Regions from separate parts of the Peribacillus sp. FSL M8-0224 genome, predicted to be linked through region 2. Evidence: riboswitches for the same ligand, from Rfam matches in the RefSeq annotation. Region 2 holds a riboswitch; each other region holds the start of a gene.
The links. Region 2 has a riboswitch for lysine ahead of dapA (4-hydroxy-tetrahydrodipicolinate synthase). Riboswitches for the same ligand answer to the same signal wherever they lie in the genome.
Positions count from the first base shown of each region.

Region 1: another riboswitch for lysine. It lies ahead of MKX49_RS23825 (amino acid permease); the one in region 2 lies ahead of dapA (4-hydroxy-tetrahydrodipicolinate synthase).
Region 3: another riboswitch for lysine. It lies ahead of MKX49_RS17315 (aspartate kinase); the one in region 2 lies ahead of dapA (4-hydroxy-tetrahydrodipicolinate synthase).

Region 1 covers NZ_JBBOOJ010000001.1:4,878,570-4,888,963, forward strand. Annotated here, with positions in the region: gene MKX49_RS23785 (3-hydroxyacyl-CoA dehydrogenase/enoyl-CoA hydratase family protein) at 1-2,178, opposite strand, end outside; gene MKX49_RS23790 (YuzL family protein) at 2,385-2,519, shown strand; gene MKX49_RS23795 (proline dehydrogenase) at 2,569-3,486, opposite strand; gene MKX49_RS23800 (hypothetical protein) at 3,635-3,913, shown strand; gene MKX49_RS23805 (spore coat protein) at 3,927-4,262, shown strand; gene MKX49_RS23810 (FtsW/RodA/SpoVE family cell cycle protein) at 4,344-5,516, opposite strand; partial or broken gene MKX49_RS23815 (metal ABC transporter permease) at 5,664-6,209, opposite strand; gene MKX49_RS23820 (LacI family DNA-binding transcriptional regulator) at 6,692-7,654, shown strand; lysine riboswitch at 7,913-8,097, shown strand; gene MKX49_RS23825 (amino acid permease) at 8,194-9,645, shown strand; gene MKX49_RS23830 (glycoside hydrolase family 13 protein) at 9,695-10,394, opposite strand, start outside.
Region 2 covers NZ_JBBOOJ010000001.1:4,395,529-4,405,922, reverse strand. Annotated here, with positions in the region: gene MKX49_RS21300 (VanW family protein) at 1-154, shown strand, start outside; gene MKX49_RS21295 (VOC family protein) at 478-897, shown strand; gene MKX49_RS21290 (D-2-hydroxyacid dehydrogenase) at 1,185-2,147, opposite strand; gene dapA (4-hydroxy-tetrahydrodipicolinate synthase) at 2,276-3,172, opposite strand; lysine riboswitch at 3,308-3,486, opposite strand; gene MKX49_RS21280 (spore germination protein) at 3,853-5,328, shown strand; gene MKX49_RS21275 (GerAB/ArcD/ProY family transporter) at 5,350-6,435, shown strand; gene MKX49_RS21270 (Ger(x)C family spore germination protein) at 6,432-7,520, shown strand; gene MKX49_RS21265 (hypothetical protein) at 8,163-8,654, opposite strand; gene MKX49_RS21260 (phosphotransferase) at 8,855-9,646, shown strand; gene MKX49_RS21255 (FtsW/RodA/SpoVE family cell cycle protein) at 9,982-10,394, opposite strand, start outside.
Region 3 covers NZ_JBBOOJ010000001.1:3,602,201-3,612,594, reverse strand. Annotated here, with positions in the region: gene MKX49_RS17350 (long-chain-fatty-acid--CoA ligase) at 211-1,908, shown strand; gene MKX49_RS17345 (TetR/AcrR family transcriptional regulator) at 2,111-2,698, shown strand; gene MKX49_RS17340 (enoyl-CoA hydratase) at 2,824-3,597, shown strand; gene MKX49_RS17335 (electron transfer flavoprotein subunit beta/FixA family protein) at 3,720-4,493, shown strand; gene MKX49_RS17330 (electron transfer flavoprotein subunit alpha/FixB family protein) at 4,563-5,540, shown strand; gene trxA (thioredoxin) at 5,748-6,062, shown strand; gene uvrC (excinuclease ABC subunit UvrC) at 6,166-7,938, shown strand; lysine riboswitch at 8,000-8,176, shown strand; gene MKX49_RS17315 (aspartate kinase) at 8,265-9,497, shown strand; gene MKX49_RS17310 (YslB family protein) at 9,561-10,034, opposite strand.

The DNA.
Region 1 (10,394 bases), 480 kb from region 2:
AAGGCGCATGGATTCCGCCCCTAATAGCAGTGCGGCATATCCAGTTTCACCTACGACAGGGATCTTTGTGCGGGCTGGAGCGGTATAGCCTTGTTCATGCATGGAAAGTACCGCCTGTTTCGCATCATATAGCTGATGATCCGCATTCACGCTTATTCCATCAGATGAATTAAGGAAATTATTCCCCCTCGCTTCCTCGGCTGAGGTCGAAACTTTTGCCATGGCGACCGTTTCAAATACTTGGTTGGCCACTTTCTGTAAGTCGAAGTCAACGCCCTTCGGCATATTCCTCAAAGTCTTCACATAAAGTTCTTTAGTCCCGCCGCCGCCTGGGATCAAGCCGACACCAGGTTCCACTAGTCCCATATACGTTTCAGTCGTTGCCTGGATGCGCGCTGCCGGAAGGGACACTTCAGCACCCCCGCCAAGTGTCATATTAAACGGGGCAACCACTACAGGAACTGCACTGTACTTAATTTTAAGCATCGCCTGTTGGAATTGGCTGATGACCATATCGAGTTCAAAAATATTGTCATCCTGCGCTTCCATCAGCATCATTGCAATATTAGCGCCGACACAGAAATTCTTTCCTTGGTTTCCGATGACCAGGCCTTTAAAATTCGTTTCCGCTTCTTCAACCGCGGCATTGATCATTTGTATGATATCCAGACCGATTGCATTATTCGGCGAAGTGAATTCAAGCAGAGCCACTCCATCGCCAATATCGATCAAGCTTGCACCACTGTTTTTCTTGATTACGCCTTTTTGCTTCTTGATCGCTTTAAGATTGATCACTTTAGGATTTTCGACAAGCTCTTTATATTCACCATTATCATAATAGTGAACTATGCCATTTTCTTCTTTATAGAATGACTTGATGCCTTTAGCGAGCATATCCTTCACCCATTGCGGGACGGTTATGCCTTCCGCTTCCATTCGGGCTGCCGATTTTTCTACACCTATCGCATCCCAGGTTTCAAATGGGCCTGTGGACCATCCAAATCCCCATTTCATCGCTTGATCGATCGCCACGATGTCATCCGCGATGTCCCCAAGCAGCTGGGCAGAATACACAAGCGCCGGATTCAGGACATTCCATAGTAATTGGCCGGCACGGTCTTCGCTATAAACAAGCGCTTTCATTTTATTATCCAAGCCCTTGGCCTGTTTAGCCATTTCGATGGAAGGCGTTTTTAATCTTTTTCGTGCGGCATATTCAAGGGTTTCGGGATTCAGTTCAAGGATTTCCTTGCCTTTTTTCAAGAAGAATCCTTGTCCTGACTTGCTTCCAAGCCACCCATTCTTAAGCATTTCATTCATGAAATCAGGTATCTTGAAAACTTCTTTTTCTTCTCCGTCCACCTGGTCATAAACGTTTCTGGCAACATGTGCAAAGGTATCCAATCCAACGACATCAAGTGTCCGGAAAGTGGCGCTAGTTGCCCTTCCAATCAACGGACCTGTAACCGAATCGACCTCACCGACACTGTATCCGCCTTTTTGCATTTCCCTCAAAGTGACCAATAAACCATAAGTTCCAATGCGGTTTGCGATGAAGTTTGGGGTATCCTTGGCTTCGACAACACCTTTTCCAAGAACATCTTCGCCAAATCTTTTCATATAGTCGAGCACTTCTGATGAAGTTGCCTTAGTAGGGATGATCTCCAACAATTTAAGATAACGCGGCGGATTGAAGAAGTGAGTTCCCAGGAAGTGCTTTTGAAAGTCCTCCGAACGTCCTTCTGCCATCGCTTCGATTGAAATTCCGGATGTATTCGAAGAAACGATGCTTCCTGGTTTACGATGCTGATCAACCTGGGCGAACACACTTTGCTTAACCTCAAGCTTCTCAACGACCACTTCGATGATCCAATCGACATCCTTTAAACGACTTATATCATCTTCCAGGTTTGCAGCCTCGATCAACGCGATGTTTCCCTTAGCCGAAAGCGGAGCTGGTTTCTGTTTTAAAAGTTTCGTAATCGCCGTTTGGCTGATGCGGTTACGCACTTGTTTATTATCTAATGTCAGTCCCTTTTTCTTTTCATCCTCAGTGAGTTCACGAGGTACAATATCCAATAATAAAGTCGGAATGCCGATGTTAGCAAGGTGTGCAGCAATCCCTGATCCCATAACTCCTGACCCTAGAACAGCAGCCTTTCGTATTTGTCGAACCAAGTTTATATCCCCCTTACACAATTTATTGAATGAATGTTCATTCATTTTTAATTCAAAAAAATTTTGAATATTTTTTCTTATTACTAATATAGAATATATTTGGAAATTCCGCAATGATTAAACAGGAAAAAATATTTTTTTCTCCGCGTTCTTCCGGTTATTTCTCCTCCGTTCAGTAAAAAATAACCGGGCAGGAGGTGACTTATATAATGAAGCGTAAAGATAATCCTTCTAAAGCAGCCGTGAGCGCAGCAAGTGTTAAAGGCAATGCCGGCCCTGGCGCTGAACGTCAACATGGAATCAATAAAGTGAACAGCCAAAACAATCAGTTCAAAAGATAATCCTTCTTGAGTTGAGCAGCCGTCCCTTTTCCGGGGCGGCTCTCGCTTCCTATTTCTTGAATAGGCCTTTTAAAACGAAAGCAATATTGGCTGGCCTCTCCGCAAGGCGGCGCATGAAATATCCATACCAATCCGTACCATAAGGAACATACACCCTTACCTTATATCCTTCTTTAACAAGTTCAAGCTGCTTTTCAGTGCGGATGCCATATAACATTTGAAATTCAAATGAATCCCGGGGTATTCCCTGATCTTTGACCAAGTCCCTCGTATAATCAATGATTTTATCATCATGTGTGGCAACGGCTGTGTAATTTCCATTTTGTATATGCTTCTTGATGATTTTCTTGAAATTCTCATCCACATCTTTTTTTTCGGGAAAAGCCACGTCCCTTGGTTCTTTATAAGCCCCTTTAACAAGTCTTAAATTCGGATGGTATGCATCCAGCTCTTCAATATCCCTCTCAGTCCGATACAGATAAGCTTGAATGACAGTCCCCAATTCATTATATTCAGACTTCAGGGTTTTGAATACATCCAAAGTCGGCTGACAGCGCGGAAAATCTTCCATATCAAGCGTCACGAAAACACGATGGGCTCTAGCTTCATCCAAGATTCTCCGCATGTTATTCATTACGACTTGTTCGGACACATCCAAGCCCATCGAGGTCAGCTTCAGGGATAACTGTGAATCCAGGTCATTTGTGCCAATCATCCGGATGGCTTCGATGCACTCTTCTGCCATCTTCCCTGCCTCTTGTTCATCTTCAATGAATTCACCCAAATAATCAATGGTGACAGCAAGCCCCTTCCGGTTAAGTTCAGCAATCACATCACATGCCATATACAAGGATTCTCCTGCCACGAAGCGAGATGCACCAAACCGCAGCCCGTATTTTTTCGCAGCCTGTTTCATAGCTTTATTCTTTGATAAAAAAAGGAATAGATTTTTCAAAATCCTTTCCATCTGCATTCCCCTCCAAATCATTTTGGAAAATAGATGCACAAGATTATTTTACCATTTAATCCATTTTTCAGATATTTAGAATCAAGAATAAAAAATTTCATGAAGGGAAAATTAAGCCCGATTAAAGAACACATAAGGAGGTAGAATGATGGAACAGCAAAATTCGTTTAATAGCCAACAGCAGTCGACCGGCTTCATGAAACAGCCGCCGGAGATGGTTTCGGTGAAAGATAGCTTATACTTGACCGACATGCTTGCATGGAATCTGAATGCGGTTAAAAAAGCACATTTTTTTGCCACACAATGTAAGGACCCGCAAATCATTGATGCGTTAAATCGGTGCGGACTCATGCATCAACGCCATTACGATACCATTTTGAAACATTTGAACCCGGACCAAAATCAGAGTCAACAACAATATCAATAAAGGAGGGTTCTTGATGCCCAATGAAAACAAAGTCCAAAATCCTGAATCTCCCGTGGCAAAAACACCGCAAATGAATGACAGGGATTTTATAAATGATATGCTCACAACTGAAAAATACTTTTGTAACTCCCTTTCCGTTGCCCTGCATGAAATGAGTAATCAAGCATTATTCCAAGACATTTTCTCCATTTCCAAAGAAAATCAGGAGATGCAGCGTGAACTCTATAACCTTATGTTCGAAAAAGGCTGGTATAGTTTAGAAAAGGCGCAAGCTACCAGCTTAGGCCAATCGTATCAACAATTTTCCGGATATAAAAATCAATTTCCATCTGGAACGAACATTCAATAAATAAACATTCAGGGGGGTGGATTCTGCTCCTTTTGTTTTTTTGCTACAAATAAAGCCGGCCATCGGGGGCCGGCTTTATTATTAGATATCCGTAGAAAACATATACTTCTTATAGTGATACCGAATGCTGAATATTAAGCCCATCGCCATCATGTTCCCCATGAGCGAGCTTCCTCCATAACTGACAAATGGAAGCGGAATCCCCGTAATCGGCAAAAGGCCTACAGTCATGCCGATATTTTGAAAAACGTGGAACGTCAACATGCTTATAACGCCCACACAGATATATGTATAGAAGTTATTTTTCGTGTCCATTCCCGTTTTTGTTATGTGGTAAATCAATAGGAAAAACAAGGAAATGATGATGCTTGATCCGATGAAGCCGAATTCTTCACCGATGATGCTGAAAATGAAATCCGAATGACTCTCGGGCAAATACACTTCCCTTGAACCGATTCCCTTGCCTGTGGTCTGGCCGGAGCCTATGGCCAGTAAGGATTTGGTTAAGTGATACCCTTCGGAGCTGGCATAATTATATGGATCCAGCCAAGAATAGATACGGCCGAATTGATAAGATTTTACCCCTAGGTATTTTTCCAGGATTTCAGGCTTCCAAAGTACAAAGTACAGGACCGTGGACGCGACGACAATTCCTCCCGAAACGATCGGCAGCAGGATCTTCCATGTTACCCCTGATATGAAAATCATTCCGAGCATGATTGACATGATGACAAGCGAGGTGCCCAAATCCGGCTGTTGCATGATTAACAATAAAGGGGCACCGGTCACAAGACCGATTTTAATAAGCAGCCAGATATCCGTTTGAATCGTTTTCAGCGTGTTTTTGAGATGATGGTTCGATATGACATTCGCTAAAGCCAGGATCAGGAAAACCTTCATGAATTCCGATGGCTGAATCGAACCGATTCCCGGAATGATGAACCAACTTTTCGCACCATTCCGGACAGGAACGATGCTTTCCGGCATAATGATCAGCAAAAAAAGTAAAAATAATCCGAAGCCATAAGCGTACCAAGAGATTTTTTTCAACTGGTCCGAATCCAGTGTGATGAACCCTAATACGATTCCAATCCCCACTATATACCAAAAAATTTGTTTTATTAAGAAGTTTTCAGCGTACTGTCCAGTCGTTTGGGCACTATAGATTGCCAGGCAACTTCCAACGCATAATAACAGCAATATTGTGACCAAAGAAAAATCTATTCGAGATGAAAATTTATTTTGTTCTTCCATACTAAACTCTCCCTTAAAAAGGCTCCTGCGATACATCTATAAATACACTTATTCATTATACTTTAAACAAATAAAATCACAACTATATCGAAGAATAGTTTACAGGCCTCATGGAGTTATTTCCATGAAGCCTGCAGGCATGGAGAGCTATGCATGTGATTCCTTTGATTTTCTCCGTTTCAGCAATAGGCTGACCAATCCATTGCCCGGGGAGAAGAGAAAGGCCAATCCGAATAATATGGCGGCCGAACCCACCATGCAACCTGATATCGAGGCATCCAAAATGGTGGCTGAATAGTAGCCGATGACGGAACTTAGCACCCCGACCCCGATACTGACCAATATCATGCGGCTTAAACGGTCTGACAGCAGATAGGCCGTTGCCGCAGGTATGATGAGCATCCCAACTACTAAAATGGAACCTACACTATCAAAAGAAGCAACAGTTGTCAGTGAAATGAGGCTCATCAATAAGTAATGAAAGAACAGTACAGGAATTCCCATCGCGGCAGCAAGTGATGGATCAAATGAAACGAGTTTAAACTGTTTGAAGAAAAGGAAAATCAGTAAGAGGTTCAGGATAAAACAACTGCCGACTATCCAAACAGCTTTTGGTCCAGCCTCGATTCCCGCGATTGTCATCGTGTTCCACGGAGTATAGGATATTTCCCCATAAAGGACATGTTCCAGATTTGTTGCTTATCGATTCCATCAGCAATGACTTTTACACACAGCAAAAACTGTCAGGAAGCTCCACTAGGCAGCTTCCTGACAGTCAGTCATTCCGTATGATGAAATTATATTTATATTGTGGAGTTTTACTGGTGAACATAACTAGGGGAGCTATTTCTGGACGACGTGAAATTCACGAGTAAACGCGGTTTCCACGTATAAAGCCGCGGACTTCTTGACGGGCATTGCCACTCATTTCTCCTGTTTCAAGGAAATGGCCAAGTACGCAAATCCCAATTCGATTCCGCAAAGCACAAACAGGGTGATTAAAGTTTGGAACATCATGATTTCCTCCTCCTCTAAGACTTAGACCAATATTAAAGGATGAAACCAATACCATAACAAGACCTTATTTGAAGAAATCTTCAGCAGTCCCACACTGTTCCCTTGCCCTGAAATGGGTTTCATACTGTACAATATAAAAAAAGAAAAACGGTGATACCATGACAAATATTAAAGAAATAGCTCAATGTGCTGGTGTATCTGTCTCAACAGTGTCTCGTGTATTGAATGATCATCCATATGTAAGCCCCGATAAAAGAAAGAGCGTCTTAGAAGCGATCAATCGTTTGAATTATACGAGAAACATCAACGCCATTCATCTTTCAAAAGGGAAAACCAACCTTATCGGCGTCATCATCCCCTTCAACAATCACCCATATTACGGGGCAATCGTTAACGGAATCACAAAACAGGCAAATGCAATTGGCTGTCATATCGTCATCTTTCAAACAAATTATGACAGGGAGAAAGAGATCCAGGCTTTTAATATGCTGCAAATGAAACAGCTCGATGGCATTATCGTTTGTTCAAGGATTTCGGAAATGAAAATCCTCTTGAATTACCAAAAATACGGACCGATTATTTTATGTGAAGATACCGCCCAGGCTGAATTCTCATCCATCAGCATTGATCATTATGCAGCTTTCTCCTGTGCCCTTGAGTACGTGATTGCTAAAGGATATAAGAAAATCGGATACAGCCTCGGCCGTAAAAAGAGCAGGAACAGTTCCCATCGTACAAAGGCCTTTAACGATATCATGAGTAAACATCAACTGATAAACAATGAAGCATGGCTGTTTGAAGGCAGTTATCACATCAAAGACGGTGAACAATTGTTTCAGGAATGGAATTCGATGATGGATAAACCTGAAGCCATCATCATCACGAATGATGACACGGCGGCGGGCTTCATTCTTACCGCTAGGAAATCGGGTATAAGGATACCGGAAGATTGTGCCATTCTCGGCTTCAATAATGATAGCCTTGGCGAAATGCTAGACATCACGACCATTTCCTTACCGCTGGAATGGATCGGGAAAATGGCAGTGGATCTCTTTGAGAATCCTGAAGAGGTCAAACATGTAAAACTGGACTATGCCCTAATAAAACGGAAAACCGTTTAGTTATCAGGATGTGCTATATTTTAGTATATCGTCACTTGATTCTTCCTTCCTGCCTTCATTCATTAACTAGGAAAAAATAACCACATAAAATAATCATTGCGATATCCCAGAAGTTATTTTATAATTTTGATATAGTAAAGTTTACTCAATTACTAGCAATCTATTAGCGATTGCATGAATTTCATGAGTAAAATCGTCCGACGTCACCTACAAACTGACGCCAACGATTTTAGAAAAATTGAATACTTCCTCATTTACCGATGAGTTAGAGGCTGCAGCTTATAAAAGTAAAACGGACGAGATTCTGGAAAATTAAAGACTCCGTTTGAAAGGATAAGTTGCCGAAGTTAGGGTATATTCCATGTATATTCTTGCTGGCGGTGTAACCGAATAGGAACACCACTGTCACGTTTTTTTAAAAAGCGTGGGGAGCTATCTTCGGAAGGATAAACGGGTTTATTATAAACAGCCGTCGATCTTTTTCGACTGCTGTTTTTTTATTTTTCGTTCCCTTCCAATAAAAAGGAGTGTAACATCAATTGTCAAATTCACAATCACCTTCAAGCCCTACTGAATTGAAAAGGAGCCTGAAAGCGCGTCATTTAATGATGATTTCATTAGGTGGAACGATTGGAACAGGTTTATTTTTAGCAAGTGGCGGTGCCATTCATTCAGCCGGTCCCGGCGGTGCCTTGGTGGCATATGCGGTCATCGGCATCATGGTTTATTACTTAATGACAAGTCTTGCAGAAATGGCGGCGTTCATGCCAGTGGCCGGTTCGTTCCGTGTCTATGCATCCAAATTCGTCGATCCGTCCTTCGGTTTTGCGATTGGTTGGAACTACTGGTATAACTGGGCAATCACCATTGCCGCTGAATTGGCAGCCGTTGTCTTAATTATGAAGTTCTGGTTCCCGGATAGCCCTTCATTTATCTGGAGTGCCATTGCGTTAATCACTATGTTTCTTATCAATTACATGTCAGTTAAAGGTTTCGGGGAAACAGAATTCTGGTTTGCCATGATCAAGGTCGTGACAGTCGTCATTTTCTTGATTACGGGTGTTCTGATCATTCTCGGAATCATGGGTGGGAATGACCCAATCGGTTTTTCCAATTTCACAATGGGCGAAGGTCCCTTTAACGGAGGGTTCTTCACGATTCTAGGCGTATTCATGGCTGCCGGCTTTTCATTCCAAGGAACGGAATTGCTTGGAGTGACCGCTGGTGAAAGTGAAGATCCAGAAAAAAATATCCCAAAAGCGATCAGATCCGTTTTCTGGCGCATCCTCTTGTTCTATATCCTAGCAATTTTCGTTATTGGAATGATCATTCCGTTTACGGATTCACGTTTATTGAGTCAAGATGTTGCCGTAAGTCCATTCACGCTTGTATTTGAACGGGCCGGCCTTGCATTTGCTGCATCCATCATGAACGCGATCATTTTATCATCCGTACTCTCTGCCGGTAACTCTGGCATGTACGCTTCAACCCGTATGCTATGGGACTTGGCATGTGATGGGAAAGCACCGAAATTCCTAGGCAAGTTAGATAAAAGAGGAGTGCCCGTGAATGCACTTATCGTGACTTCTTTAGTTGGCTGCGTTGCATTCTTAGCTTCATTTTTCGGGGATGGCGTCGTTTATATCTGGTTATTGAACGCTTCAGGCATGGCAGGATTCGTCACCTGGGTAGGGATTGCGATTGCCCATTATCGGTTCCGCAAAGCTTACGCCGCTCAAGGCCTTGATATGAATGCTTTACCATTCCGGGCAAAAGGCTTCCCATTCGGACCTATATTCGCACTTGTCCTTTGTATTATCATTATCATCGGACAAGGCTATCAGGCTTTCAGCAGCGATGGGATCGACTGGAATTCAATGTTCGTTTCCTACATTGGCTTGATTCTATTTTTCGTCCTATGGTTCGGCTATAAAATTAAGCATAAAACGAAAATCATTCCGCTTGAGGAATGTGACCTTAAATCAAAATAATACGCAAAGGACCTGTTCTTCCCTAACCGGAGAAGAACAGGTCCTTTTTTCATTTCAAATGATAAACACTGCATTCATATGGTTGCAGGGGTTTGCTGGAGATTCCTTCTTCCTCCTGATCATAATTGCCGATCAGCTTTGTGGCAGAATATGCATGAAGCTCTTCAGGCAAAGTATAAGAGGCCTGCTCTTCTTTAAAGTTGCACAGTACCAACAGCTTTTCTTCCTCAAACGATCTCGTGTAGGCAAATATTCGTTCATCATCCGGCAACAGCAGTTCAAAACGGCCATAAACGACGATATCATGTTCCTTGCGCAGTTGGATAAGCTTTTTATAAAAATAAAAAATGGAATTCGGATCATTGTAAGCCTTTTCTGCATTAATCTCGGGAAAATTGGGATTAACCTTAATCCAAGGGGTCCCTTTCGTGAATCCTGCGTTCCGGGAGTCATTCCACTGAATCGGTGTCCTCGCATTATCCCGGCTGCGGGCGTGGATGGCTGACATCATCCGCTCTTTTGACCAGCCATGAGAATGGACGAGTTCGTCATATGAATTCAATGTTTCGATATCCCGGTATTCATCGATGCTTTCAAATGCAACATTGGTCATTCCCAGCTCTTCCCCTTGATATATATAAGGTGTACCTTGCAGCATATGAAGACAAGCGGCAAGCATCTTTGCGCTTTCAATACGATACTTTCCATCATTACCAAACCTTGAGACAACCCGGGGCTGATCATGGTTG
Region 2 (10,394 bases):
AAACAAGTACAATCAACCGATCCTGATCCGGGCTACGATCCAAGGAGGAATGGTGAGTATCATGGTTTACTCTTCAGATATGATTAATTATAAAATACGAAAGATTCCTGATGCTTCAAAGCAGATATCCAAAGAACAAATTATTCGTTCGTAAAAGTACACGTATACGAATGGGGGCACCTTTGGCAAATTTGATGTATATATAGAAGAAACGCGTAAAAACAGCCTTTGCTTATTGGAGCAAGGGCTTGTTTGGGACATTTTCTTGAAAAAGAGAAGGGTTTATTCGTAGGTAAATCGAAGTTAATCAAAGGAATAAATGTTCAAGCCACTTTTGATAAAATATTCACTTACACTGACATACTGTTGTCAGCATAGACGTTTACAATAGCTATCGGAACTGCAACTAGGAAATCACCCGGTGACCCTAAATATTGAAGTATAGTTACTTACTCAACATTGAGGAGGAAATCGATTATGAGCGAAACAAAGACATTAAGAGGACTCACCACCGTCAGTTTTTGGGCCGACGATCTAGTGGCGGCAAAGAAGTGGTACGCAGAGCTGCTGGGTACCGACCCATACTTCGAACGGCCGGGATATGCCGAGTTTCGCCTCGGGGACTACCAGCACGAGCTGGGCCTAATCGATAGCCGCTACGCGCCCGGTGGTTCGTCGACCGGAGCGGCCGGGGGTGCCGTCGTGTACTGGCACGTCGACGATGTGACAGCAACTTTCGAGAAGCTGCTGTCTATGGGAGCGAAAGAACACGAGGCACCCACAGTTCGCGGTCAGGGGTTCATTACTGCATCCGTGGTTGATCCCTTTGGGAATATCCTAGGCATTATGTACAATCAGCACTATTTGGATGTTCTGGATTCGAACAGAAAAGCGTGATCCGCGCTGACGGCATTCAAAGCATGTCCAGTTTGCATTACTCGCATCTAGTTCGTATATACAATTTATAGAATCGTTTACTGATCGGAGCTGTCATTAAGGCAGCTTTTTCTTATGGAACTATACATAAGGAGATAATAAATGGATGGTACAATTGCGTTATCTCCATCGAAAAAAGTATCTATTGTGAGGGGATTTTTGATTTGTAAGAGGAATATAGAGCTAAATAAATGTAAGCCGCATTCCTTCGATGAAAAATGCGGCTGTTTCAAAAATTATTTAAGGGTTTAATACCCTCGATTCCGATCTACCATTCCACTTAATGGTTGTTCACTTGAAAATCGCCTTAAATTTTCTATGAAAAAGTTGCTCACTTCGTTAATCGTACTGGGCCCTGACAGGTGGGAAGTGACAAACACATTGGGCATGGACCAGAAGGCATGTTCTTTTGGCAACGGTTCTGTCTCAAATACATCAAGGACTGCTCCCTGAAGATGTCCTTCCCGCATGACAGATAGTAAAGCCCCTTCATCTATCAATGCGCCGCGGCCAACGTTGATAAGGTAAGCGTTGGGTTTCATCGCTAAAAGTAGGTCCTGGTTAATGATATGATAAGTGGAATCCGTTAAAGGAAGCGTCAGGACCAAATAATCCAGGTCTTTTACAAATTCACCCCATTGATCTGGAGTAAAGTGGAGATCCACGAGTGTTGCTTGTTTTCCACTAAAGCTTAACCCATGTACATTCATATCAAATGCTCGGGCTTTACGAACAAGTTCAGCGCCAATCGATCCAAGTCCAGCGATCCCGATTGTTTTCCCTTTTAGGGTTTCAGAAATGAAAGGATCCCACCTTCGCTCCAATTGCGATTGTTTCATCCGAGGACCGTCTTTCACTATGTCCAAGAGAAACAAAAATACATATTCAGAGATGTAAGCACCAAATTGGTCAATAATTCGAGTTATTGTAATGTTTTGAGGTATCGAATTGTCTGCTATCAAATCATTGACCCCTGCTCCCATTGATTGAAACCAGCGAACAGATGCGGCTATTGGTTTACATAGTAATTGTGTAGGAAAATTCCACCCCAAGATAACTTCAGTGCCTGGTAAATATTTTTCTGCTTCCTCCAAAGTTTTCGCTGTCTTCACCGATATGAACCCACTATTGCGGATACGATCAGCATAAGCATCGACCTCTGTCTGAATAGGACTAAATACAAGAATGTTTGGTTTGTGTGTACCCCCCATTGGCTCTCTCCTTATTGATTCTTTAAATATAGTGTAAATTCTTCCACCTGAGTCGTACATGGATAAAAAAACAGTGCATTACTTTCGAGTATGCACTGCTTTTTAAAATTTCTCCAGAATCATTCGTTTTATTTATTTAACAAAATGGCTTCTGCGTTACTAGGCTGCAGAGCTGTTTGCAGTGTTCTTTTTTCTTCATCGTTTAAAGGGACCAATGGTAAGCGGACACCTCCAACATTTAATCCCCGCATATTTAATGCTGATTTTACTGGTGCCGGGCTTGGTGCAGCAAATAATGCTTTCATGATTGGAAGAAGTGTACGATGTGCAGCGGCAGCACCATGGACATCACCATTTTTAAAGCTATTGATCATTTCTTGCATTTCATTGCCAATTATGTGTGAAGAAACCGAAACGATGCCTGCTCCACCGATGGCTAAAACCGGTAATGTTAACCCATCATCGCCGCTGTATAAAGTAAAATCACTAGTTGTTTTGCTTATGATTTGTGCCATGGCATCCAAGTCACCACTTGCTTCTTTTACTGCCACGATATTGGTGATTTTTGAGAGGCTGACAATCGTCTCCACTGACATGTTTACAACACTTCGACCTGGAATGTTATAAAGCATTACCGGTAATGAAGTGGAATGGGCAATAGCGCTAAAGTGCTGAAATAATCCTTCTTGAGACGGCTTGTTATAGTATGGGGTAACGAGCATGATTCCGTCGACTCCTGCTGCCTCCGCTTGCCTTGTCAAGCTGATGGAAGCTCTCGTGTTATTTGAGCCGGTTCCAGCTATGACTGGAACTCTTCCATCAACAACTTCTACAACAAATTTGAATAAATCCACTTTCTCTTCTTGAGTTAATGTAGGGGACTCTCCAGTTGTACCGGCTATTACTAATCCATCAGAACCATTAGCAATTAAATAGTTTACTAAAGTTCTCGTAGCATTAAAATCAACCTCTTCATTATGATTGAACGGGGTAACCATTGCGGTTAAAACTTGGCCAAAATTCATAACTTCACACCCTTTTGTATAATTTTTTAAAAATATTCAGAGGTGGTTAGGGCCATTCAGGAGTAAACGCAAAAAAGCAACAACGAGGATTCGCTGCTGCATTAGAAACAATATTTACCAAGAAAATGTTTCCGCGCATAAGATAGCCCTCCATATAGTTTCCTATATGACAGTCCTGTATTTATTCAATAGCAGAACCAGCTTCAAGAACATGAGATTCTTTCCGCTTCGGCAAATTCCCCTTTCCACAATAGTCATAGGATCTCATTCTCCTCAAAATGTGTACTAATGGTCTTTGCTCCTCTATCCTCACTTCAAAAGATTCCGAAGTAAGAAAATATTTAATTGATTGTAATATAACAGGGAATCCATTCTGTTGCAAGCCTAATTATGAAGTTTTTTAAGAATGCTAGAAATCTATGGAAATGGCTAGAGTATTGGGGTGGATTCATCTTTATTCGTTATAAGTTGAATAAATATTTAATGGACGAGGGTTCTAAACGAGGGAGTAGTAGAAAATACAACTCCCCTTTTATGATTCTTTTTTATTTATTCGATTAAAACTCAAATTACAGTTGGCCACTAATTTTAATCGGTAATTTCAACTAAGTATTCGTGCGTATAAAAACCTTCAATTCGTAAATAATATCCATATCTTACAATCAAAGGAGTGAAGTCTATTGAAAAGATATTCATTCTTTAAAAAGCAAGAAATTCATAAATCTACAGACTTCACTGATGTACTCAAACATCTGCAAAAGTCCAAGGACTTCACAAGCTTTACACTCGATTTTGAAAATGAAATATACTGTGTATCTTTTTTCGATACATTAATTGATAAAGATATAATGCATAGGGACCTCCTTCCTTTTTTACATACAAATTCTTCAACTCTGGAAGAGCTTGTACACAACTTGCCAATAGAGGGGCTTGTTTTTACAAAAAATCCTGCTGAACTACAAAGTCAGCTGTTAATGGGTTATATAGCCATTACATTAAATAATCAATCTGATCAAGCAGTTTTAGTTAAAGCAGCAAATAACACTTCGAGGCAAGTTACACTGCCAGAGGTAGAGTTCAGTGTTGTCGGTCCGAAAGAGGCACTGGTCGAATCACTTGATACGAATATATATTTAATCCGAAAACGGCTTCCAATTGCAGAACTTGCTGTTGAAGAAATTATTGTTGGGAAGTTATCCAAAACAAGAGTAGCTGTGATTCATATAGAAGGAATTGCAAATAGCGAGAATGTAGAAACCGTCATACAGCGCATATCTGATTTAAGGGTTAACCAAATAATTGATAGCTCCTATATTTCCCAAATGATTGAAGATAATAAAAATTCTCCTTTTCCTCAATTTATCGATACGGAACGACCTGATCGATTGGCTGCAGTACTTGGAGAAGGCAAAGTAGTGATCTTGGTGGATGGAGCTCCACATGGCTTACTTGGGCCCTCTACATTCTTTGAGTACTTTGCGGCATTCGAAGATTATTTTCTCAACTGGACAATTGCCTCATTCTTTAGGCTTATTCGTTTTTTTGCTGTATTGTTTTCCATCTTAATGACCCCCATATATGTCGCAATTCTCACCTATCATTATGAGTTGATCCCAAAGGATTTAGTCAGTACGCTTGTGATTTCTCGTAGCGGAATTCCATTTCCACCGATTTTAGAAGCATTAATCTTGGAATTAGCCATCGAACTTCTCAGGGAGGCAGGAGCTAGACTGCCGACTAAAGTAGGTCAAACAATAGGTATCGTAGGTGGTATTGTTATTGGGACGGCATCTGTTGAAGCAGGGCTGACGAGTAATGTATTGTTAATTCTTGTTGCATTGTCGGCTCTTGGTTCTTTTACTACACCTGTTTATCAAATGGGTAATACCATTCGCTTAATTCGATTTCCTCTCCTACTCATGGCTTACTTTTTAGGATTATTGGGTATAGCTATCAGTTTTTGTTTTTTGCTTGTGCATTTACTGAGGGTAACTTCCTTAGGGAGGCCATTTCTTGAACCATTATATCCGCCAAGGATTTATGATATGCGGGATGCCTTGATTCGTTTACCATTTTTTCTTCAGGCTAAACGTCCAATTGAGGTTCAGACGGAAGACACCGTTCGGTTAGAACCCAAGGAAGATACTAAAGACTAAGTGAGAGTGGAGGTTTCTTACATGAACGATAAAAGTGATCAAATCTCGCCTTTTCTAGTCTTCTTTTTAATCGTTAAAATTCAGGTAGGTGTAGGGGTCCTGGGATTTCAAAGGATAATCATTAAATCTGCTGGCCATGATGCTTGGATGGCGGTCATTATAAGTGGTGTAGTCTTTTCATTGGGTATTTGGGGTATGTACAACCTATTAAATCGGCACGATATGGACTTAATAGGCATACAGAAACGACTTTTTGGAAAGTGGCTTGGCGGTTTACTAAATATCATTTGGATACTGTATTGGCTGATGGTGGGGATTTCTGTTTTAAGATCCTATCTTGAAATCGTTCAATCCTGGGTATTCCCCCAAATTAACACATGGTTGGTGACCTCCATATTTGCTTTATTAATTTATTATGTGGTTTTAGGTGGGTTTAGAGTGGTCGCCGGTATTTGTTTTTTAGGGATCAGTATCCCTTCTTATTTAATTCTAACTTTTTATTTCCCGCTGGAATTTACACATTTTCGCAACCTATTGCCCATATGGGATCATTCTCTTAAAGAAATGGCCCTTGCATCTAAGCAAATGTCATATAGCTATTTAGGCGTTTCCACTTTAATGATGTATTATCCATTAGTTAAGCATCGTAAAAGTTCACAAAAGTGGGCGCAACTAGGAAATCTTACTTCTGTTTTCCTTTATTTATGCCTAACGATCCTGACAATAGGGTATTACAGTGAAGGCCAAATCAGTAGATATATTTGGGCAACTTTGTCTTTTTGGGGAATTGTACAAATGCCTTTTGTTGAACGGTTTGAGTACATAGGAATCGCTACATGGGTCTTAGTTTTAGTACCTAGTGTATGTCTCTATATGTGGGTTTCGGCAAGGGGGATTTCACAATACTTTAAAATGAAGCAGAAAACAATTTATGCTCTACTATTAATTTTATTGGTTGTGATGACAAATCTAATTAAAGGCAGGGGAATGATTAATCAATTTGTGGATTACATTTCAAATTTAGGATTGATTTTGGAAATTCCTTATGTCTTATTTCTGGTTTGTTTATCTACTGTCATATCAAATAAAAAGGAAGATAAAAAATGAAAATTTTATTCGCGAAATTGGCCCTGATACTTCTTTTAATTAGTGTTCTCTCAGGCTGCATGGGGGTGGAAAGCAAAGTTCTCGATGAAATAAATTTGGCAACAGCCATCGGATATGATTATGTCGATAAGACTCATTTCGAAGCTATCGCTGTAACACCTCTTTATTATCCTGATAAAACCATTAAAAATATTACCTTTAGTTCGAAATCATCACTTAGTAAAGACGTGCGAGATGAGATGAATCAGCAATCTGAAAGACCCATATTTAGTGGGAAATTAGAGGTGGTTTTATACGAAAAAAGGCTTGCGAAACAAGGGATATTCTATCTAATTGATACATTAATCAGAGACCCTTCAATTGGAACTACTTTAAAACTCGGCATTGTAGAAGGGAGTTCAAAGGGTGTGTTAAGCCCGCAGTTTGGCAACATAGATAAAGGAATTTATTTATCTAATACAATTGAACAAAATATAAAAATGGGTATGTTGCCTAGAACTAACCTCCATCTTTTTTTGTATGCTCATTACTCTGAAGGAATGGACCCATTCTTACCTATCGTAAAAGCATTGGATGGGAAAGTTTATATTAAAGGAAATGCCATGTTTAATAGTAAAGGGGAATACGTGTATCAGACTAAGAGCCGAGAAAATGTTATTTTCAAAATGTTATATGAAAATACAACAAGCAAGGAAGGGTTCTCTACAAAAATTGAAGGGAGAGAATTTGCTTCCGTCAACAATATAAAAACAAAAAGGTCTTATAAGATTTCAAAGCCGATGACAGATACTCCTATAACGATCGATCTCGAGATAAAGGCAATATTGCGAGAATATACCGGTGATGAAGTAACTCCTAAAATGATTAAAATTATAGAAGATAAAATGTCCAAAGATGTGAAGGAACGCTCGGAAAATTTAGTGAGGAATTTTCAAAAACTACATGTTGATCCCCTAGGGATTGGCGAACAAGTACGAACGAGGACTAGAAGCTGGGATAAGAAAAAATGGGATGAAATTTATACTTCTATCCCGATAAATGTGAATGCTAAAGTTGAAATTTTAGAATCGGGCGTTGTGGAATAGGAGTAAACTGAGTTGCGGTTTGGGGAAATAAAGCGACAGGAGTTCTTCTTTATAAAAAATGAAAAATTCCGGAGTTGATTTGTAAAATATTAGCATCATTTACAGGGTGCTTTTTTTTGCTGAAAATTATTTTATAAATTATCTGGATGTTTTACTTTAGTATTAGTCTCAATTGAGCCTAAAAATCACGTTTAAATTAATACGTTTGGAACGTTTACTTTTGCGACGCTAATTAAAGATATAAAAAGCTCTGCCTTGCATTTCAAGCATCTGCAGACTATATATCTAATATTCTAAAAATCCCTTGAATCACCACTAGATTTTGCTAAAAAAGCAAGAGACGTAATTAGAGAATTAAAAGTGTAGTCATACCATCCGAGACAAGCTTTACATCAAGGAGATTTACAATCCCCCTGATGTTCTCTTTTTGCATATCATGTTTCTTATTTATTTCCTGGAGCAGGCTAAGTAGGGGGCGTGCGTTTATGACACTAACAAAACAGCAAAAAGACAATTAATAAATTAATTGCCTTTTTTTATCCTGCTTGGAATGGAGAAGAATATGAAGGAGTCATTCAGAACTTCCTGACCCCCGTCTCCCATAGGGGAGTTTTTAATTTTTTCCCAATCCTCTATAAAGTCTTAAGCATTAAACATCGGTTGCGTTGTAGCGGGACAAATCGTTTTAACGGAACAAATAGATGAAAGGCTAATAGTGAAATTACCCATTGCTCTGTCAGTAACTATCACTTGTCCGGTAACAGCATCAAAACTGCGTAACTCTACAAATATAGGTTTAAATGGTTCAGCGGTTGTAGTGAATCCAATGATTGAACCTATGGTAGAATTTCTTAAAAACTCACTTATTTGTTGTCGGGTCTGACATGCTTGTCCGATTGGCGAAAATCTTTTTTGTTTATGCCCTTTGTCCTTTGCTTTATCACAGCAGGATGACTTATCACAGCAGGATGACTTATCACAGCAGGATGATTTATCATGGCAGGATGATTTATCACAGCAGGATGACTTATCACAGCAGGATGATTTATCATGGCAGGATGATTTATCATGGCTGGATGAATTATGACCGCAGAATGGATTATGACGGCATAAAAAATCATTACTTAAATTCATAAATATCACTCCTTTTTCTACTATATATATGAGATAAAACAAAACATGCTTGTACAAATTTACTAAATTCCCGGCCTTTATCGGATCCGTCTATGAATATTTCTAAGTAATGTTTTGTGAATCGTAACTGTCTATAAGGCAGTTACAAACAGGAATTGTTTTACGTGTTATAGAAAGTCATATTAGGGAGGGATCCATAGATGTCAAACCTTGATAATGAAGAAATGCTAACAGGAGGGAATGTTTCTGAAGTTTATCGTTCAGGAGATACTGTGCGACGGGAATTAAAGCCTGATAGTCCCAAGATTCATAAGCTATTAAAGCATTTGGAGAATAAAGGTTTCAGTTATGCACCAAAGTTTTTAGGTATTGATGAAAAAAGAAGAGAAATATTATCATTTATTGAAGGAGAAGCTGGTAATTATCCTTTAAAGGAATACATGTGGTCAGATGATGTCTTAATGGAAATAGCGAAAATGCTCCGTCTTTATCATGATTCTGTCAGTGATTTTTCATTTGATGACAGCTGGCAACCGATAGATAACACCCCACAACAACCTGAGGTGCTGTGCCATAATGATTTTGCCATGTACAACATTATTTTTAATCATAAAAAACCAATGGGTATTATTGATTTTGATGTTGCTGGACCTGGTCCAAGACTTTGGGACATAGCTTACACACTGTATACTTGCGTTCCCTTAAGCAGATTTCATCTTTCTGAAGCAGGTGAGAAAGTTTATTACCATTCATTACAGCATGGCACCCGTATAAAACAAAGAGTCAGATTGTTTCTTGAATCTTACGGTGAGGGAATAGAAGCAAACTATTTGGAAATGGTATTGCTGCGATTAGAAGGGTTATGTAAAACAATTACAAGAAAAGCCAGTGAAGGGGACATTGCTTTTCAAAAGATGATAGAGGAAGGGCATCTTGAACATTATCAAAACGATATTAATTTCATTCGGAAACATGGAAAAGAGTGGATGTAAGGGTGGGTTATTGTTTAATTAACGGGTGCTTTACACAAGAAAAGAATCCATTTCGATCAAACTTTTTTCAAAATGGATTCTTTTTATTTACGTTAATATGTGGTTCAGGAGAGGATTTTGATCAGTCTTGATTCTAAAATTACACATGGATCTTAATTAGTTCTATATTTTTATAAATGGACTTATGATCATTAATCAGCACCTATATATTCAACTCTAAGGGGATTTTTCACCTGATAATTATCCTCATGATTCATCGCATCTTTGAAAACTTCATGCCTTTGCCCTTTCCTGGTTTCTTCAGAAAAGAGAGTACGAGCTACAGAACCATATTCTCATATTTTCTTCATCCGTATCATATCTTTTTTGTGATACACACTTAAAACCAGACCAAACAAGAAGGCGTTGATCATCGCTGATAATGCACCATAACTCATAAATGGCAGGGATACGCTTATTATTGGTAATAAGCCGAGAGACATTCCGATACTGACAGTTACCTGTGCAGTGAATATGGCGAAACTGCCAGAAACAAGCATTTTCCCAAATGGGTCTTTCACCGTTTGGAATATAAGGGAAATTCGCCAGATCATCCATAAAAACAGCAGACCAATGAGCAATGCCCCGGTCCAGCCAAGCGTATAGGTAATGGTTACAAAGATGAAATCCGTCATCATTTCATTAGAAAAATCAAATGCTCCAAGGGAACCAAAATGGCCAAACCATCCGGCATCCTCAATTAGCCTTT
Region 3 (10,394 bases), 790 kb from region 2:
TGAGGGTAAAAGGGTTGTCTACATTCTGAAATGAGTTTTGTTTCCCTTTTATATGTTTCATCCAATATTCCCTGTGGTTGGTATAGGATATATTTACTATCCTGCTTCTCATCGTAAGGTCTTTATACTCTGAAATTCGGCAATTGTAAGAAAATCCCGATTGTATTATAATGATTAAGAGTATTGAGAATATTCAGAAGGAGGGGGCAAATGAGCAATAAGCCATGGCAAGCTATTTATCCGGAGCAGATACCCGCTGTTTTGTCGTATGAAGATAAACCTCTTTATTCTTTTTTGAAGGAATCAGCCGAAGAATTCCCTGATAAAGTATCGATTCATTTCCAGGGAAAAGAATTAACTTTCCGGGAAGTGCATGAATCTGCTTTAAAGTTTGCAGCCTATTTAAAAAGTATCGGACTTCAAAAAGGTGAACGCGTTGCTGTCATGCTTCCTAACTGCCCTCAAGGTGTCATAAGCTTTTTTGGGATATTGATGGCCGGAGGAGTCGTGGTTCAAACGAACCCAACCTATACTGAACGCGAATTAGAATATCAAATGAAAGATTCCGGAGCGAAAATGATTTTGGCGATGGATATTTTATTTCCCCGTGTTTCTGCAGTGGCATCAAGAACGGATATTGAACATATAATTGTAACCGCTATCAAGGAATATTTGCCATTCCCGAAAAATCTTATCTATCCTTTTATTCAAAAAAAGCAATACGGCATTGTCATCAATGTGGAGCATGAAGGGAATCATCATTTATTTTCCGAAATCATGAAAAGAAAGATCACTGAAGAAGTCACTGTGCCGATCGATGTGGATAATGATCTTGCCCTTTTACAATATACAGGTGGGACTACAGGCTTTCCCAAAGGAGTCATGCTTACCCATAAGAACTTGCTGGCAAATACGAAAATGTGTAATGCATGGCTTTATAAAAATAAGCGCGGTGAGGAAAGGATCCTTGCGATTCTGCCTTTCTTCCATGTGTACGGTATGACTACAGTCTTGGTTCTTTCCGTCATGGAAGGGAACACCATGATCATCATGCCAAAGTTTGATGTCGAAGCGACGCTTAAAACCATCCAAAAACAGAAACCGACCATGTTTCCAGGAGCGCCAACGATGTATATCGGGCTCTTGAACCATCCGGATATCGCTAAATATGATCTTTCTTCGATCAATGCCTGTATTAGCGGTTCTGCATCATTGCCCTTAGAGGTTCAAGAGCAGTTTGAGAAAATTACCGGCGGGAAGCTTGTTGAAGGCTATGGACTTTCTGAAACCTCACCTGTGACACATGCTAATTTCATTTGGGATCAGCCGCGTGTAAAAGGAAGCGTTGGACTGCCGTGGCCGGACACTGACTCGGCGATCCTGTCCCTGGAGTCCTATGAAGAGCTTCCTCCGAATGAAATAGGCGAGATTGCCATAAAAGGACCACAGGTAATGAAAGGTTATTGGAACCGTCCGGATGAAACGGAAAAAACCTTTAAAAATGGCTGGCTGCTTACTGGCGATCTGGGTTATATGGATGAGCAGGGGTTCTTTTATGTCGTCGAGAGGAAAAAGGATACAATCATTGCCGGCGGTTTCAATATATATCCACGTGAGGTGGAAGAGGTGCTATACGAGCATGAGGCCATACAGGAAGTAGTTGTGGCAGGCATCCCTGACCCTTATCGAGGAGAGACCGTCAAGGCCTTTGTCGTCCTGAAAAAAAATGCCAAGGTCACTGAACAGGAATTGAATGAATTTGCCAGAAAGAACCTGGCTTCGTATAAGGTACCGCGAAGCTATGAATTCAGGGATGAACTTCCTAAAACGACGATAGGAAAGATCCTGAGAAGAGTCCTTATCGAGGAGGAAAAGAAAAAAATATCCGAGGAAAGAAAAGAAGCTTAATCAAGCACCCCCTTTTAACGGAGCAGCGGAAGAAGGCTCCGTTTTGCAGAACAGCTGGACAAGCTATGGATGGTGACTGTACAATGAACAGAAGTGGAATGTAGGGATCCTTAAATAAGTTTTTGCTTGACAGTAAAGGGTCATCATTTTATGATAGAAATATGAATGATGGTTCATTCATATTTCTGAAAGGGGACATCCAGTGAAAAGCAACAGACCAAAGTATAATCAAATTATTGATGCGGCCGTTATTGTCATTGCCCAAAACGGTTACTATCAAGCCCAAGTATCCAAAATCGCCAAGCAGGCAGGCGTAGCGGATGGCACCATATATCTTTATTTTAAAAATAAAGAAGATATCTTAATATCATTATTCCATGAAAAGATGGGCTATTTTGTGGAACAGATCGAAGAAGAGATAAAAGGAAAGAGCACTGCTTCGGAAAAACTGCATGTGCTCATTCAAAAACATTTTAAAAACCTTTCAGAAGACGTGAATTTAGCAATTGTCACTCAGTTGGAATTAAGACAGTCGAATAAAGAATTGCGCCTTAGGATTAATGATGTGTTAAGAGGGTATTTAAATTTAATCGATCAGATCATTATAGAGGGAAAAGAGAACGGCGAATTCCTGCCTGATTTAAATAATTTACTTGCCAGGCAGATGATTTTTGGAACGATTGATGAAACTGTGACGACTTGGGTCATGAATGAGCAAAAGTATTCGCTCCCTGACCTTGCACCAGACGTTCACCGCCTGCTGATTGGCGGCTGTGGCCTGAAAAGTTAACGATTTAAATAGAGGATGGCTAGCCATCCTCGAAAGAATCGGTTAATTCTGCTTCTAGCTTTAACTGGAAGTGATACATATAGAATTTTCAAAAAAGTTTGACTAGTATGCCTGGAGGGATTGATATGGAATATCTTAAGCTTTCTGTCGAAAATCATGTGGCTTTTATAACGATTGATCATGCACCAGCAAATGCACTTTCTTCGGCTATCATCGGAGAGCTTTCACAGGCATTCGATCAAATTGAGAAAGACGAAGCCGTACGGGTTGTCCTTCTTCATGGTGAAGGAAGATTCTTCTCTGCAGGAGCGGACATTAAAGAGTTTACGGAAGTGAAAAACGGGAAAGCCTTCGAGAAGCTGACCAAGAATGGTCAATCTGTATTTGAGAAAATCGAATCTTTTCCAAAACCGGTCATTGCAGCCATCCATGGAGCGGCGCTTGGCGGAGGATTGGAGCTGGCTATGGCCTGCCACATCCGTTTGGTCACCGAAAGGGCTAAACTTGGTTTGCCTGAGCTGCAGTTGGGCTTAATCCCCGGGTTTGCTGGGACCCAACGTCTTCCTCGTTACGTAGGCATGGCAAAGGCAGCTGAAATGCTGTTTACAAGTGAACCGATTTCAGGCACCCAAGCTGTGCAATGCGGATTGGCGAATCATGCCTTCACGGATGAAGAACTGATTCCAAAAGCTAAGGATCTAGCCAATAAAATTGCCAAGAAGAGCCCACTGGCATTAAAGTCGGCCATTGAGTTATTGAATTATTCCAAGCATGATTCCTACCATAAAGGTGTGGAAAGGGAAGCTGCCCTCTTTGGCCAGGCTTTCGATACTGCTGATGCACAAGAAGGAATCGCCGCTTTCATTGAAAAAAGGGAAGCTGTATTCAAAGGGAAATGATGTTTCGGTTTAAATAACTATTTTTATATATCATGCAGGATTTTGGTGAAATCTGTAGAACATTACTATATATCAATAAAATTCATAATCTTCAAAACTCAAATTATTCGGGAGGTATTATCGTGAACATTTATGTACTGCTGAAAAGAACATTTGATACAGAAGAAAAAATTACACTATCCAACGGGAAAATCAATGAGGATGGAGCAGAATTCATCATTAATCCATACGATGAGTATGCAGTTGAAGAAGCAATCCAGGTGCGTGATGCACAAGGCGGCGAAGTAACGGTTATTTCTGTCGGAACGGAAGAGGCTGAAAAGCAATTACGCACAGCGCTGGCAATGGGTGCTGACAAAGCTGTATTGATAAATATAGAAGACGACATAGAAAATGGCGACCAATTCACGACTGCCAAAATTATTGGCGAATACTTAAAAGATAAAAACGCCGATCTAATCATTGCAGGGAACGTTGCAATCGATGGCGGCTCCGGTCAAGTGGGACCACGCGTTGCCGAAATTTTGGAGATTCCTTATATTACAACCATTACTAAATTGGACATAGAAAATGGAAATGTAAGCGTTATCCGTGATGTCGAAGGTGACTCTGAAACGATCGAAGCCTCTCTTCCATTATTGGTGACAGCGCAACAAGGGCTAAATGAGCCACGTTATCCTTCATTGCCAGGAATCATGAAGGCAAAGAAAAAACCGCTTGAAGAATTGGAATTGGATGACCTGGATTTGGAAGAAGACGATGTTGAGGCCAAAACAAAAACGATTGAAATTTACCTTCCTGCTAAAAAAGAAGCTGGAAAAGTTTTGGACGGGGAAATCAGTGCTCAAGTTACCGAGCTTGTTCAATTATTACGCAGTGAAGCAAAAGTGATTTAATCGAAACGGTACTTTTCAAAACAACAACACACGACAAAAAGAAAAATAGAGCACAGGAGGTTTTTATAAATGGCTAGAAAGTTTCTTGTATTGGGCGAAGTTCGTGATGGTTCACTAAGAAATGTATCATTTGAAGCTATCGGTGCGGCTAAGCTTGCTGCGGATGGCGGGGAAATCGTTGGTGTTTTAGTTGGTGACAGCGTTCAGAATTTCGGTAATGAATTGATCCAGTATGGTGCAGACCGGGTTATTGCAGTCGAAAATGATCAATTGAAACAATATACTTCAGATGGATATGCGCAAAGCTTGCTTGCCGTCATCGAGCAGGAAAAGCCGGAAGGGATTTTCTTTGGACATACGGCCTTAGGAAAAGATCTTGCACCTAAATTGGCTGGAAAACTTGAATCAGGATTGATTTCCGACGTTACATCCATTGAAGAAGAAGGCGGAAATATCGTTTTCACCCGCCCGATATATTCTGGTAAAGCGTTTGAAAAGAAAATTGTTACAGCTGGCGTGATTTTCGCGACAATCCGTCCGAACAATATCGAACCATTAGCGAAAGATGAGTCCCGTTCTGGTGATGTTTCTACATTAAGTGTGGATATTAAGGACTTACGGACAATCATTAAGGATGTTGTTAGAAAAGCCAGTGAAGGGGTCGACCTTTCAGAAGCGAAAGTAATCATCGCGGGTGGCCGTGGCGTGAAAAGTGAAGATGGTTTTGAACCATTAAAGGAACTGGCACAGGTTCTTGGCGGAGCGGTAGGAGCTTCCCGAGGAGCATGTGATGCAGACTATTGCGATTACTCATTACAAATCGGGCAAACGGGTAAAGTCGTAACACCTGACCTTTATATCGCCTGCGGAATTTCCGGTGCAATCCAGCATTTAGCGGGAATGTCCAACTCCAAGGTTATCGTTGCCATCAATAAAGACCCGGAAGCTAACATATTCAATGTGGCTGATTATGGAATTGTCGGAGATCTTTTCGAAGTCGTTCCATTGCTTACGGAAGAATTCAAAAAACTTAAAGTTAACGCGTAAAAGAAATAATACAGATGAGGGGCAAGACATTCGGCATAAGCCGATACATGTCTTGCCCCTTTATTTGCGCTACTGGGGAGGGTTTTTGGCCTGCATAATCACTCTTTTTTTGGACATCCTACCACTGAAGCAAAATATTAGCATCGATTTGAGCAACAGTGGTATACTGTTTTTAGTTATTTGAGTAAATTTGAGGAGGAAATATATATGGCTATTGTAAATGCAACTGACCAAACTTTCACAACAGATACTAGCGAAGGTGTCGTTCTTGTAGACTTTTGGGCTCCATGGTGTGGACCTTGTAAAATGATCGCTCCTGTTCTTCAAGAGCTTGATACTGAAATTGGCGATACAGCAAAAATCGTAAAAGTGGATGTAGATGAAAACCAAGAAACAGCTGGAAAATTCGGTGTGATGAGCATCCCGACATTAATCGTCCTTAAAGACGGTGAAGTGGTCGATAAGGTTGTTGGTTTCCAACCTAAAGAAGCACTTGCTGAACTTATTGCAAAACACGCGTAATAGTAAGTTAGCTAAAAAAAGCTTCAAGTCTGCGGACTTGAAGCTTTTTTCGCTATCTTGATATATAATGATTGTAAAAATGGGAGAACAGGAGGCTGAATGCATGAATCAACAAATAAAGAATAAACTTGCCCTTCTTCCCGATCAACCTGGTTGTTATTTAATGAAAGATCGTCAGGGAACGATCATATATGTAGGCAAAGCGAAAGTGTTGAAAAATCGTGTCCGTTCTTATTTTACGGGATCTCATGATGGGAAAACATTTCGACTCGTGAACGAGATTGAGGATTTCGAATACATCGTCACCTCTTCCAATATCGAGGCTCTTATTTTAGAGTTGAACTTAATCAAAAAACATGACCCAAAATATAATGTCATGCTAAAGGATGATAAGACGTATCCTTTCATCAAGCTGACTGCGGAACGCCACCCGCGTCTAATCATTACGCGAAAGGTCAAAAAAGACAAAGGGAAATATTTTGGTCCTTATCCGAATGCATTTGCAGCTAACGAAACGAAAAAATTGCTCGACCGCATCTATCCCCTAAGAAAATGCAATACGTTACCGGATCGCGTTTGTCTCTACTATCACCTTGGCCAGTGCCTTGCCCCATGTGTATATGATGTAGAGGAACAGGAATATAAAAAAATGGTCGATGATATCAACCGGTTCTTGAACGGCGGGCATACTGAAATAAAAAAAGAACTGACTGAAAAAATGCTGGAGGCATCGGAAGAGCTCGATTTCGAGAGGGCCAAGGAGTTCCGTGACAAGATTGCCCACATCGATATTACGATGGAAAAGCAGAAAATGATGACGACCGATTTCATCGACAGGGATGTATTTGGCTTTGCCTATGATAAAGGCTGGATGTGCGTTCAGGTATTTTTTGTCCGGCAGGGTAAATTGATAGAAAGGGATGTTTCGCTTTTTCCGGTCTACGATGAACCGGAACAGGAACTTCTTACATTCCTCGGTCAGTTTTACGAGATTACGAACCACTTTAAACCAAAGGAAATCTTGCTGCCAGAATCTGTGGATGCCGAAATGGCCGAAGGGCTGCTTGGTGTCAAAACGATTCACCCGAAACGGGGAGCGAAAAAAGACATGCTTAAATTGGCGAATAAAAATGCCTCCATCGCCCTTCAGGAAAAATTCTCTTTGATTGAAAGGGATGAAGAAAGAACGATCAATGCGGTGGAAAACCTCGGGAAACAACTGGGTATCTACACCCCGCATCGAATTGAAGCTTTTGATAACTCCAATATCCAGGGAAGTGACCCCGTTTCCGCTTTAGTCGTGTTCATTGATGGGAAGCCGGAAAAAAGAGAGTACCGCAAATATAAGATCAAGACGGTCCAGGGACCTGATGATTATGAATCGATGCGTGAAGTGGTCAGAAGAAGATATTCACGAGTATTGAAAGAAGGGCTGCCGCTTCCGGACTTGATCATCATTGATGGCGGAAAGGGACATGTCGAAGCGGTAAGGGATATTCTGGAAAATGAATTAGGCTTGGATATTCCACTTTCAGGCCTCATTAAGGATGAAAAGCATAGAACCTCGCAATTGATGATCGGAAATCCGCTTGAACTTGTACCTCTTGATTCAAGGAGCCAGGAATTTTACCTATTGCAAAGAATTCAGGATGAAGTGCATCGGTTCGCGATTACGTTTCATCGCCAGCTACGCGGGAAAAATGCGGTTCACTCCCAGCTTGATGATATTCCAGGAGTCGGGGAAAAGCGAAGGAAGCAATTATTAAGGCATTTTGGATCATTGAAGAAAATCAAAGAGGCGACGGCCGAGGAAATCATGGAAGCTGGCATGCCAAAAGGGGTAGCCGAGGGAATCGTTAGAAAATTACAAGAATAATCTTGCTACCGATAAATCTCTATGCTATGATTAAAAGGAATTTTTAACTAGACAACTTAAAAGTGCTGATAGAGGTGCGGAATTCAAGAGTAAAAACCTGGAGAAGTATGAGCTTCCATGAAAGGTTTTGAAAGGGGACGCCGCCGAAGGAAGACAAGACTCATACCTTGTCCTCCTGGTCCGACATTTAAGAAATGGCGGATTGTCAGGGTTTATACCCTGGAGAGCTATCTCACTGTGTTTACAGTATTAGATATGTGACCACAGCAATGAGATATTTCTCATTGCTTTTTTTATTGCCTAAAAAGTAGAGAGGGTGCATGAGGATGGCATTAATCGTTCAAAAATTCGGCGGAACATCCGTCGGTAGCGTAGAAAAAATCAAAAATGTTGCCAATCGGGTAATCGAGGAAGCGGAGAATGGAAATGAGGTTGTCGTCGTTGTTTCAGCTATGGGGAAAACAACGGACCAATTGGTTTCCATGGCGCGTGATATTTCCGGATCCCCGAGCAAGAGGGAAATGGATATGCTATTGACGACTGGGGAACAAGTAACGATTTCCCTGTTAACGATGGCATTGATTGAAGAAGGACATGAAGCCATTTCGTATACTGGCTGGCAGGCTGGCATGCAAACGGAATCCGTTCATGGGAATGCCCGGATTTTAAACATCGATGCCACGAGGATCCAAGCTCAGCTTCAGGAGAAGAAAATAGTGGTGGTAGCCGGTTTCCAGGGTAACGATGCAAATGGGGAAATCACTACCTTAGGGCGAGGAGGATCCGATACGACGGCGGTTGCCATCGCTGCAGCGCTGAATGCGGATAGATGCGATATTTATACGGATGTAACGGGTGTTTTCACAACGGACCCACGCTACATAAAAGGCGCGCGAAAACTCCAATCCATTTCTTACGATGAAATGCTGGAACTTGCCAACCTGGGGGCGGGTGTCCTTCACCCAAGGGCTGTCGAATATGCAAAAAATTATCAAATTCCGCTTGAAGTCCGTTCAAGCATGGAGAAAGAATCAGGTACGATCATAGAGGAGGAAGCAACTATGGAAGAAAACTTAATTGTACGCGGCATTGCTTTTGAAGACAGTATTACGAGGGTCACAATATATGGTTTGCCCCAATCACTTGGTGCATTATCCACAATCTTCACGACGCTTGCGAAAAACCGGATCAATGTGGACATCATCATTCAAAGCATGACTGCCGAGGATACGACGAATCTATCTTTTTCCACAAAAAGTGAAGATACGGAAGCGGCCTTGATCGTGCTGGAAAATAATAAAGAACAATTGGGGTTCGACCGAGTCGAAACGGAGAGCGGGTTGGCCAAAGTGTCCATCGTCGGTTCTGGTATGGTATCCAATCCGGGAGTGGCTGCCGAAATGTTTGAAGTGATGGCCAATACAGGCATCCAGGTGAAAATGGTCAGCACATCGGAAATTAAAGTTTCGACCGTCGTCAATGAAAAGGAAATGGTGAAGGCGGTTGAATCCCTTCATGAAGCATTTAAACTTGGTCAGCATGCAAATGTGCTAGCTTAAGTGTCAGGAGTCCAATAAAAAACAGACTTCCGGTAAAAAGGGTAAGTCTGTTTTCAGGGCTCATTAGATTGGATCTCTGGGATCCCATTGGATGGTGAATATCACTTTTTTTGCGCGGCGTTTGATTTCTTCCGTTGATTCGCTGAGGAATTTTTTTTGCAGTGTAAACTGCTCGGCAAGGAAACCGGCTTCAAGTTGGAAGTGACAATCCGGGTGTAAATCCAAACGGCGGCTGATTATTTCACCTGTCAGGGATAATTCCATCTCGTGTTTCGTATATTTCAAGATTTCCAGATTGCCCCATCCAGCGTTTTGGAAGAATTCAATCACTTCCTGATCGCCATTCAATGGGAATTTTCTTGCTAATTGTTTACCTGCCCAATAGAGGATTTGATTAGAGTCTTTTCCGAGAATATCGTTCAATAGAACTTCTCTGATTAATTCGTATCCGAAAGCTGGAACTTGGAATTCTTCAGTTGTTTGAATTTCTTCAGTTTGAATCTCTTCTTCTATCGCAGCAGCAATATTTTTTTTCATAATTTATCGCCTCTTTCTGTAAATCTATTATAAACGTATTTCTTTTGCAAATTATACTGTTTTTTATTTATTTAAATCACAATTGGAAAAAAATGAGAAATTATACCGGGATATTAATAGTTAAATTAGAAATTTCTTCAAAATATCATCTTGACAAACAAAAAATAGCCAATATAATCCAATAAAATCTATTCTGAAAAAGAGATTTCTTGTATCCGTTTTCTTGACGCACATAGAAGTCAGGAGTAAAATGGACATGTCACATAATTGTAAAGGAAGTATAGAGGAGTTTTTTGACTCTATACTGTATTTTCACGCGGAGATAAAAGGTAGCCACCAGTTTATCTTTGCATGATTTTT